Regions from separate parts of the Phyllobacterium sp. SYP-B3895 genome, predicted to be linked through region 1. Evidence: riboswitches for the same ligand, from Rfam matches in the RefSeq annotation. Region 1 holds a riboswitch; the other holds the start of a gene.
The links. A riboswitch is a leader RNA that binds a small molecule or an ion and turns the genes downstream of it on or off. The one in region 1 is predicted to bind S-adenosylmethionine.
Positions count from the first base shown of each region.

Region 2: it holds a riboswitch for S-adenosylmethionine, as region 1 does, so the genes downstream of both, metA (homoserine O-succinyltransferase) here and GF108_RS00185 (O-succinylhomoserine sulfhydrylase) in region 1, are expected to answer to the same signal.

Region 1 covers NZ_WJIG01000001.1:30,445-33,950, reverse strand. Annotated here, with positions in the region: gene apaG (Co2+/Mg2+ efflux protein ApaG) at 1-322, opposite strand, end outside; gene GF108_RS00190 (MmcQ/YjbR family DNA-binding protein) at 457-795, shown strand; gene GF108_RS00185 (O-succinylhomoserine sulfhydrylase) at 803-1,996, opposite strand; SAM riboswitch at 2,060-2,139, opposite strand; gene GF108_RS00180 (2'-deoxycytidine 5'-triphosphate deaminase) at 2,217-3,308, shown strand; tRNA gene GF108_RS00175 (tRNA-Gly) at 3,371-3,444, shown strand.
Region 2 covers NZ_WJIG01000004.1:210,128-213,633, reverse strand. Annotated here, with positions in the region: gene GF108_RS18710 (helix-turn-helix transcriptional regulator) at 355-750, shown strand; gene metA (homoserine O-succinyltransferase) at 1,502-2,440, opposite strand; SAM-I-IV-variant riboswitch at 2,482-2,588, opposite strand; partial or broken gene repC (replication initiation protein RepC) at 2,891-3,206, shown strand; partial or broken gene GF108_RS18695 (recombinase family protein) at 3,228-3,506, opposite strand, start outside.

The DNA.
Region 1 (3,506 bases):
CTGACGTCGTCTGCATCGAATAGCGCCCGACCATAACCCCCGATGTCGTCGTCAGCGGACAGCCGGATGAGTATTGGAAGGAGTCGCCCGGATCGAGAATAGGTTGCTCGCCGATGACTCCCGGTCCGCGGACCTCCTCGACATGGCCGTTGCCATCGGTGATCCTCCAGTAGCGGGCGCGCAATTGCACCGTCAGATCCGAGTCATTGGCAATGGTTATCCGGTAGCCCCAGACATAGCGATTTTCCTCCGGATTGGATTGCTCCTCCAGATAGAACGGCTCGACCGTCACTTCGATATCGCGCGTTGTCGCCTTGTACATGCCTGCTCTCGATTTCACTCCTTGATATCGCCACTCACGGCCGATGCGTCAACCATTACTGGTCACGGATCGAACTAAAACCTTCGTCAGTCACGGTTCCTTTGGTAGGATCGGGGATGCAAAAGGAGCCAGTCATGATGACCCTGGAAGCCTTCGCCGCCATGGCGCACTCATTTCCGGAAAGCACGCAAGGCAGCCATTTTGGCACAACCGATTTTCGTGTGAGCAACAAAATCTTCGCCACCTTGCGTCCGGAAAAACAGCGCGGGGTTCTGATGCTGACGCGCGACGACCAGGCCATGATGCGGGAGACCTCGGCAGACATGTTTGAACCGGTACCGGGCGGCTGGGGCGAGAAAGGTGCGACCTTTGTCATCCTCGCCATGGCCGAGCCCGATGTCGTGCGCCATGCCATGGCGATGGCATGGCGGAAGGCCGCGCCAAAATCAGTGTCGGCGCGCCACCAGCTATAGCCAGGTCCTAGCGCGATGCGTTCAGTGCCGCATCGAGATCGTCGACGAGATCATCGACGTCTTCGAGACCGACGGATAGCCGCAGCAGTCCATCGGATATGCCGAGTTCGGCACGGGCCTCGTCCGTCAGGTTCTTGTGCGTCGTCGTTGTCGGGTGGGTGATAAGGCTCTTTGAATCGCCGAGATTGTTGGAGATCTGGATGATCTCGAGTGCATTCTCGACCGCAAATGTGGCGTTCTTGCCGCCCTTGACCTCGAAGGCGATCAGCGTCGAGCCACCGCTCATCTGCTTGGCGACGATATCGGCCTGCGGGTGATCGGCGCGGCCGGGATAAAGCACTTTCGAGACGGCCGGATGTCCGGCAAGGAAGTCGGCAATCTTGGCTGCATTGTTCGTCTGCTGGTGAACGCGCACGGCAAGCGTTTCGAGCCCTTTCAGCATGACCCAGGAATTGAACGGGCTAAGTCCGGGGCCAGTGTGGCGGAAATATTCGTGCAGGTTTTCGTCGATCCACTGCTTGTCCGACAGAATCATGCCGCCGAGGCAGCGGCCGTGGCCGTCAATATGCTTGGTCGTCGAATAGATGACGATGTGGGCGCCGAGTTCGAGCGGCTTTTGAAAGAGCGGCGTTGCGAATACATTGTCGACGATCAGCTTGGCGCCAACGGAGTTCGCGACCCTGGCGACGGCGGCAATATCGATAACTTCGAGCGTCGGATTGGTCGGGCTTTCGAGGAACATCACCTTGGTGTTGGGGCGAACCGCCTTTTCCCAATTCTCGATCCTGGAGCCGTCGATCAGCGTGAAGTCGACGCCATAGCGCGGCAGCATGGTCTCGATGATGTAGCGACAGGAGCCGAACATCGCCCGCGCGGCGAGCACGTGGTCACCCGCTCGCACCTGGCAGAGGATTGCGGCAGCAACGGCGGCCATCCCCGAAGCGGTGGCGCGCGCATCTTCCGCGCCTTCAAGGGCGCACATGCGCTTTTCGAACATGTCGGTCGTGGGATTGGCATAGCGCGAATAGATGAATCCGGGCTCTTCGCCCTTGAAACGCGCCTCGGCCGCTTCTGCGGACGGGTACACGAAACCTTGCGTCAGGAACAAGGCTTCGGAGGTTTCCCCGAAGCCGGAACGCAGGGTTCCGGCATGGACGAGCTGGGTGGCGGGACGCAGTTTGCGGGTGGTATCCTTGGTCATCGCTGTCTCAATCTGCCAGAAGACTGGCCAATAAAAAACCGGCCTTGCGGGTATCGCAAAAAGGCCGGACGAGACCGGGCCTCTTTTAGCAAATTATTTTACGTGGCTGCAAGCCGGCCGGCCAAATCACCACGGGATAAAAGTGCTTTAATCCTCTTGGCCGCTTGCGTCAATCGGGTGAGGCGCTAAAGCTTTTCGTCTCTTTGTATGGATGGTCGACATGGCGAGACGAGAAGCGGGCATATTGGCCGATAGCGGCATCAGGGCGCTATTTGAGGCGCGAGCACTCAAGACCGAGCGCGAATTCGACGTCGACCAGATCCAGCCGGCGAGCCTCGATCTGCGCCTCGGCAAGCGGGCCTACCGCGTACGCGCGAGCTTCATGCCGGGCCCGGGCACGCCGGTCATCGACAAGCTCGAGCGCCTGAAACTGCACGAAATCGATCTGACCGAGGGCGCGGTCCTCGAGACCGGCTGCGTCTATATCGTTCCGCTCCTTGAAAGCCTGGCGCTGCCTGCCGAGGTTTCAGCCTCCGCCAATCCGAAGAGTTCGACCGGGCGCCTCGATATCTTCACACGGGTCATCGTCGATGGCGCGCAGGAGTTCGACAAGGTTCCGGCCGGCTATCATGGCCCGCTTTACCTTGAAGTCAGCCCGCGCACCTTCCCGATCGTCGCCCGGACCGGCTCGCGGCTGTCGCAGATCCGCTTCCGGACCGGGCGCGCGCAACTCGAGGAAACAGAGCTTGCGGAACTTCACGCCGCCGAGACGCTCGTTGCCTCCGAGACCCCCAATATTTCTGGCGGCGGCATCGCCCTTTCGATCGACCTCACAGGCGACCAGAATGGCCTTGTCGGCTATCGCGGCAAGCATCATACCAGCGTCGTCGATGTCGACCGGCGCGGCGTCCACGATCTTTTCGACTTCTGGGAGCCGATCCATGATCGCGGCGCCCGGGAACTCGTGCTCGATCCCGATGAGTTCTATATCCTCGTCTCGCGCGAAGCGGTCCACGTGCCGCCGCTCTACGCCGCCGAGATGACGCCGTTCGACCCGCTGGTGGGCGAATTCCGCGTGCATTATGCCGGTTTCTTCGATCCGGGCTTCGGCCATACGGCAGCGGGCGGCACCGGTAGCCGCGCCGTGCTCGAAGTGCGCAGCCATGAAGTGCCGTTCATTCTCGAACACGGACAGATCGTCGGACGCCTGATCTACGAGCACATGCTGGAGCGACCGCGCGCCCTCTATGGAACTGATCTCGGCTCCAACTACCAGGCGCAGGGCCTGAAGCTTTCAAAGCACTTCCGCTGACGGCGGAGCCCGCTCGCGACCCCTTGACAAAGACCGCTGTCAGCGGTCACTGATAGTGGAATGCGGGTGTAGCTCAATGGTAGAGCAGCAGCTTCCCAAGCTGAATACGAGGGTTCGATTCCCTTCACCCGCTCCATCAATCTTTTCAATGATTTAACTGATATTTTACGATGCCCCTTTTGGGGGAGTTTTACACAA
Region 2 (3,506 bases), on a different contig from region 1:
CTCGCTTACAAGCCGGTGCATATACGCTCTGACTGTATGGAAATGTGGTTTACAAATAGTGAAGTCGATAGGGTTCACTGAACTTGAGCGTCAATTGACAGCTGTCAACACGATGTCACCGAGGCGCGGCGTTGACAGCTGTCAACCCAGTACGTTCCGATATAGATCTAAGGTCGAATTTTGAAATCTGCTCGGCTGATTTAAGGTTTGCACAATCACTCGTTTTACTTAATTCAATTTCAACATCAGGTTGCACCTCGCCGATCTGCGAATTTCAACACTCAATAAGAGTTATCAAGAATGATAGATGACACGGCCCTGCTCTTTGGTTCCGCGCCCTCCCATTCAGGCCAAATGGATGAATCAACGCCTACGAGCGCAAGCGCGGTCCCGGCCAAAAGTCCTACGCAGCAGTTCGCTGCCGCGGAGGACTTCATTCGCCACAACCTTCTTCAGCCTATCAATCTTTCCGATATCGCCAGCGCGGCCGGGGTGAACACCCGGTCATTGCAACGCCTGTTTCGCAGGCTGAAGGGGGTAACGCCCATAAACGTGCTGCTGGATTGCCGTATCGAGGCAGCTCGAAAGATCATCGAGAATGGGGACGCAATGTCGGTCAGGGAGCTCGCCGCCCGCTTTCACTTTGCCAACCCAGGCCGGTTCTCGAAGCTTTACCGTGAGACATTTGCCTGCACACCTTCGCAGGATATTCGCCTGTATCGCCCTGTTGATGCGGCTGAGGCGGATTGAACAAGTTAGGGCGCCACACGGCGCTCGAGCAAGATAGTACCGTGCATGGAAAACACGGGGAGCGCCGCTGGCGGGCAAAGATGCCAGCGGCGCCCTTGGGGTCACAAGGTCGGGAGGTGGACTCTGCCTTGACAGCCTGATGGTACAGATCCACCTCCAATCAACAATCACCCCGGCGGGGGAAGTGGATAACGGGGAGATCGACAATAAACGCTTGGCGTCAGAGACCACGCTTGCTGAGATGTCCCTAAGTTGGAGCTAGTCAAGTACCCGCCCGCATTCAACGCAGGCTGCGATACCGACTTCGCGTCGGGTGTGGTGACGGCAGTCTTGATGAGCTAAACTCAGGGAACCGCGCGATGGCTGCAATAAAGTGGCAGCCGCACGGGCCAAACCTGGACACGCTCTATCCAATTTCCAACCGACTTCCGGGATGTCGCTCCCAGTCATTGGCATAGATCCGACACGGAAGTGGGGGAGGGCGTGCGGGATTTCCATTGCTCACGCTCTATTGAGAGGTGAGGTGATACGATTGGAAATCAACGACTCGCACTCGACTTAAAGCGCGCAAACTCTATGTCTCCGCTTATGCCATCCCGCGTAGCATCCATACGACCTGGATTCCGATTCAGATCAGGCGGGACCGGGCAAATCGGGTCAAGGTCGAACGGAAGCTAAATACTAATAAGCTTCTATTTCATTTACATACGTCAAAGAATCCGCGCGTAAATCAGCGACATTCCTTATCGCGTCAACCTACCAGCTGTCGCGGTATCATGCCTATGTCGTCCACGTTGAAAGGCGTGGTTTGATAGATCTCATTGATCCAATTGCCGAAAAGGAGATGGGCAGCGCTGCGCCACCGGTTCGCCGGCCTACATGACGAATCGTCATCGGGAAAGTAATTGCGAGGCAGCGGCATTGAAGGTGCGTTTGCGAGATCGCGGAAATACTCGTCGCCAAGTGAGTTCGTGTCATATTCGAGGTGGTTGAACATGTGGAGCGACCGGCATGAAGGATCATCGACCAGACCTAGCCCCGTCTCCTCCGCCTCAAGCAGCACGTTTATGCCGCGCCCCTGTGGGATGTCGTCGCGCCGAACCTCCGTCCATCGCGATACCGGCATAAGCACGTCATCGGAGAAACCGCGCAAATATGGCGAAGCGGGCGCGAGGTTGCCGTGGTTGAAGATGCCGAAAGCCTTTGCCGACAGGTCGTGCTTCGGGATGCCGTGAAAATGCCAAAGCGCAGCTTGGGCTGCCCAGCAGATAGTCAGGCAGTGATGGACATGTGACTGCGTCCAATCGAGAATGTGGCGGAGTTCATCCCAATATTGCACGTCTTCGAAGGCCAGATGCTCGACCGGCGCGCCGGTAATTATAAATCCGTCAAACCGCTCGGCACGGACTTGCTCCCAGGCACGGTAGAATGATGCCAGGTGCGTCACCGGCGTGTTGCGCGCCACGTAATTGGTTATCCTAACGAGGGTGAGTTCGATCTGCAGCGGCGTTGCGCCGACCAGCCTTGCGATCTGCGTTTCCGTGCTGATCTTGTTGGGCATCAGATTGAGCAATCCGATCCGCAGCGGCCTTATATCCTGACGCACGGCGTCCCGTTCGCGCATGATATTGACGCCTTCGGCTTCGAGCTGGCGGCGTGCGGGCAAGTCGTCGGGGATCTTTATCGGCATTATCGCGCGTTCCTGTTGGTTCGCTGGACAGACGCCGGTAGCTAAATCCGTATAATTGCCGGTTCGGCCACATCCTCCCTGACGGAAGTACCACCTTGCCCGGAGCGCAGGTTGGCGTTGGGCGTCAACCCAACTCTTGATGTCGAACCACTTCTAAGCACACCATCGCAACTTCGCAAGTCTCTTTTGCTACGGCATCCGGCGTTTGCGCAGGTTCTGCCGCCGCCTTTTCAACCGACTCAGCCAGGTAGTGGCTATACTGTTGGAAAGTCATGTAAATGAAAAGATTCCGAGCGCCAACGAGCATTAATCTGAGCCGCAGCAACAGAATTCAAACAACGACTCTTCATCTGATATTGAACTCGCTTCAAAAACAGCCAAGGGGCAAAATCTCGACCCAACCAACCAAGGGCAGAGGATGCGACAAGGACCTATCCGTTAGGCCTGGTGATGAAGGCCCGTCCGGAGATCGCCGACTATGCGCCAAGCGGTATTGGTACCTGGCGGGAGCTGATAGCGACGGCCGCACAGGTGCGGGGCTACCTTGGTATTTTGCCCTCGGCTTATGAGGAGTGTGTTTGGCCAGGAAAACACCGCCCCTGTCATTGCCTGCATCCTCGAGCGGGTACAAGCCATCAACTCAGCTGGGGGCTATCTGCGCGTCCTGACCGAAAAGGCGAGGGCAGGGGAGTTTACCGTAGGACCGATGCTGATAGCAGCCCTCAAAGCCAACGGCGTGCGCCCGCGACTGGTGGCGGCGACGTGAAGGATGAGCGCGTGAAGACCACTATACGCGGACGAGCCCGAGCTTTCGCGCCCGGTCAGCAGGTGCTTGACCGAGGAGGCGGCCCAGCGCGACGAAACGCGTGACGTGCCTCGTGCATCCGATGTCGCGAAGTGTCAGGTCGGGGTTTGCATTCGCAATGCCTGTGATCAGCATCATAAGCCGGTCTTCCGGTAAGCGGCGAGGGGAGGGGAGGGGAGGATAAGTCATGGATCAGCCAGTCCTTCGCTGACCAGACGCCTTACCGACCGGCGCAGGCGATCGACCGACCAATTCTGGCCG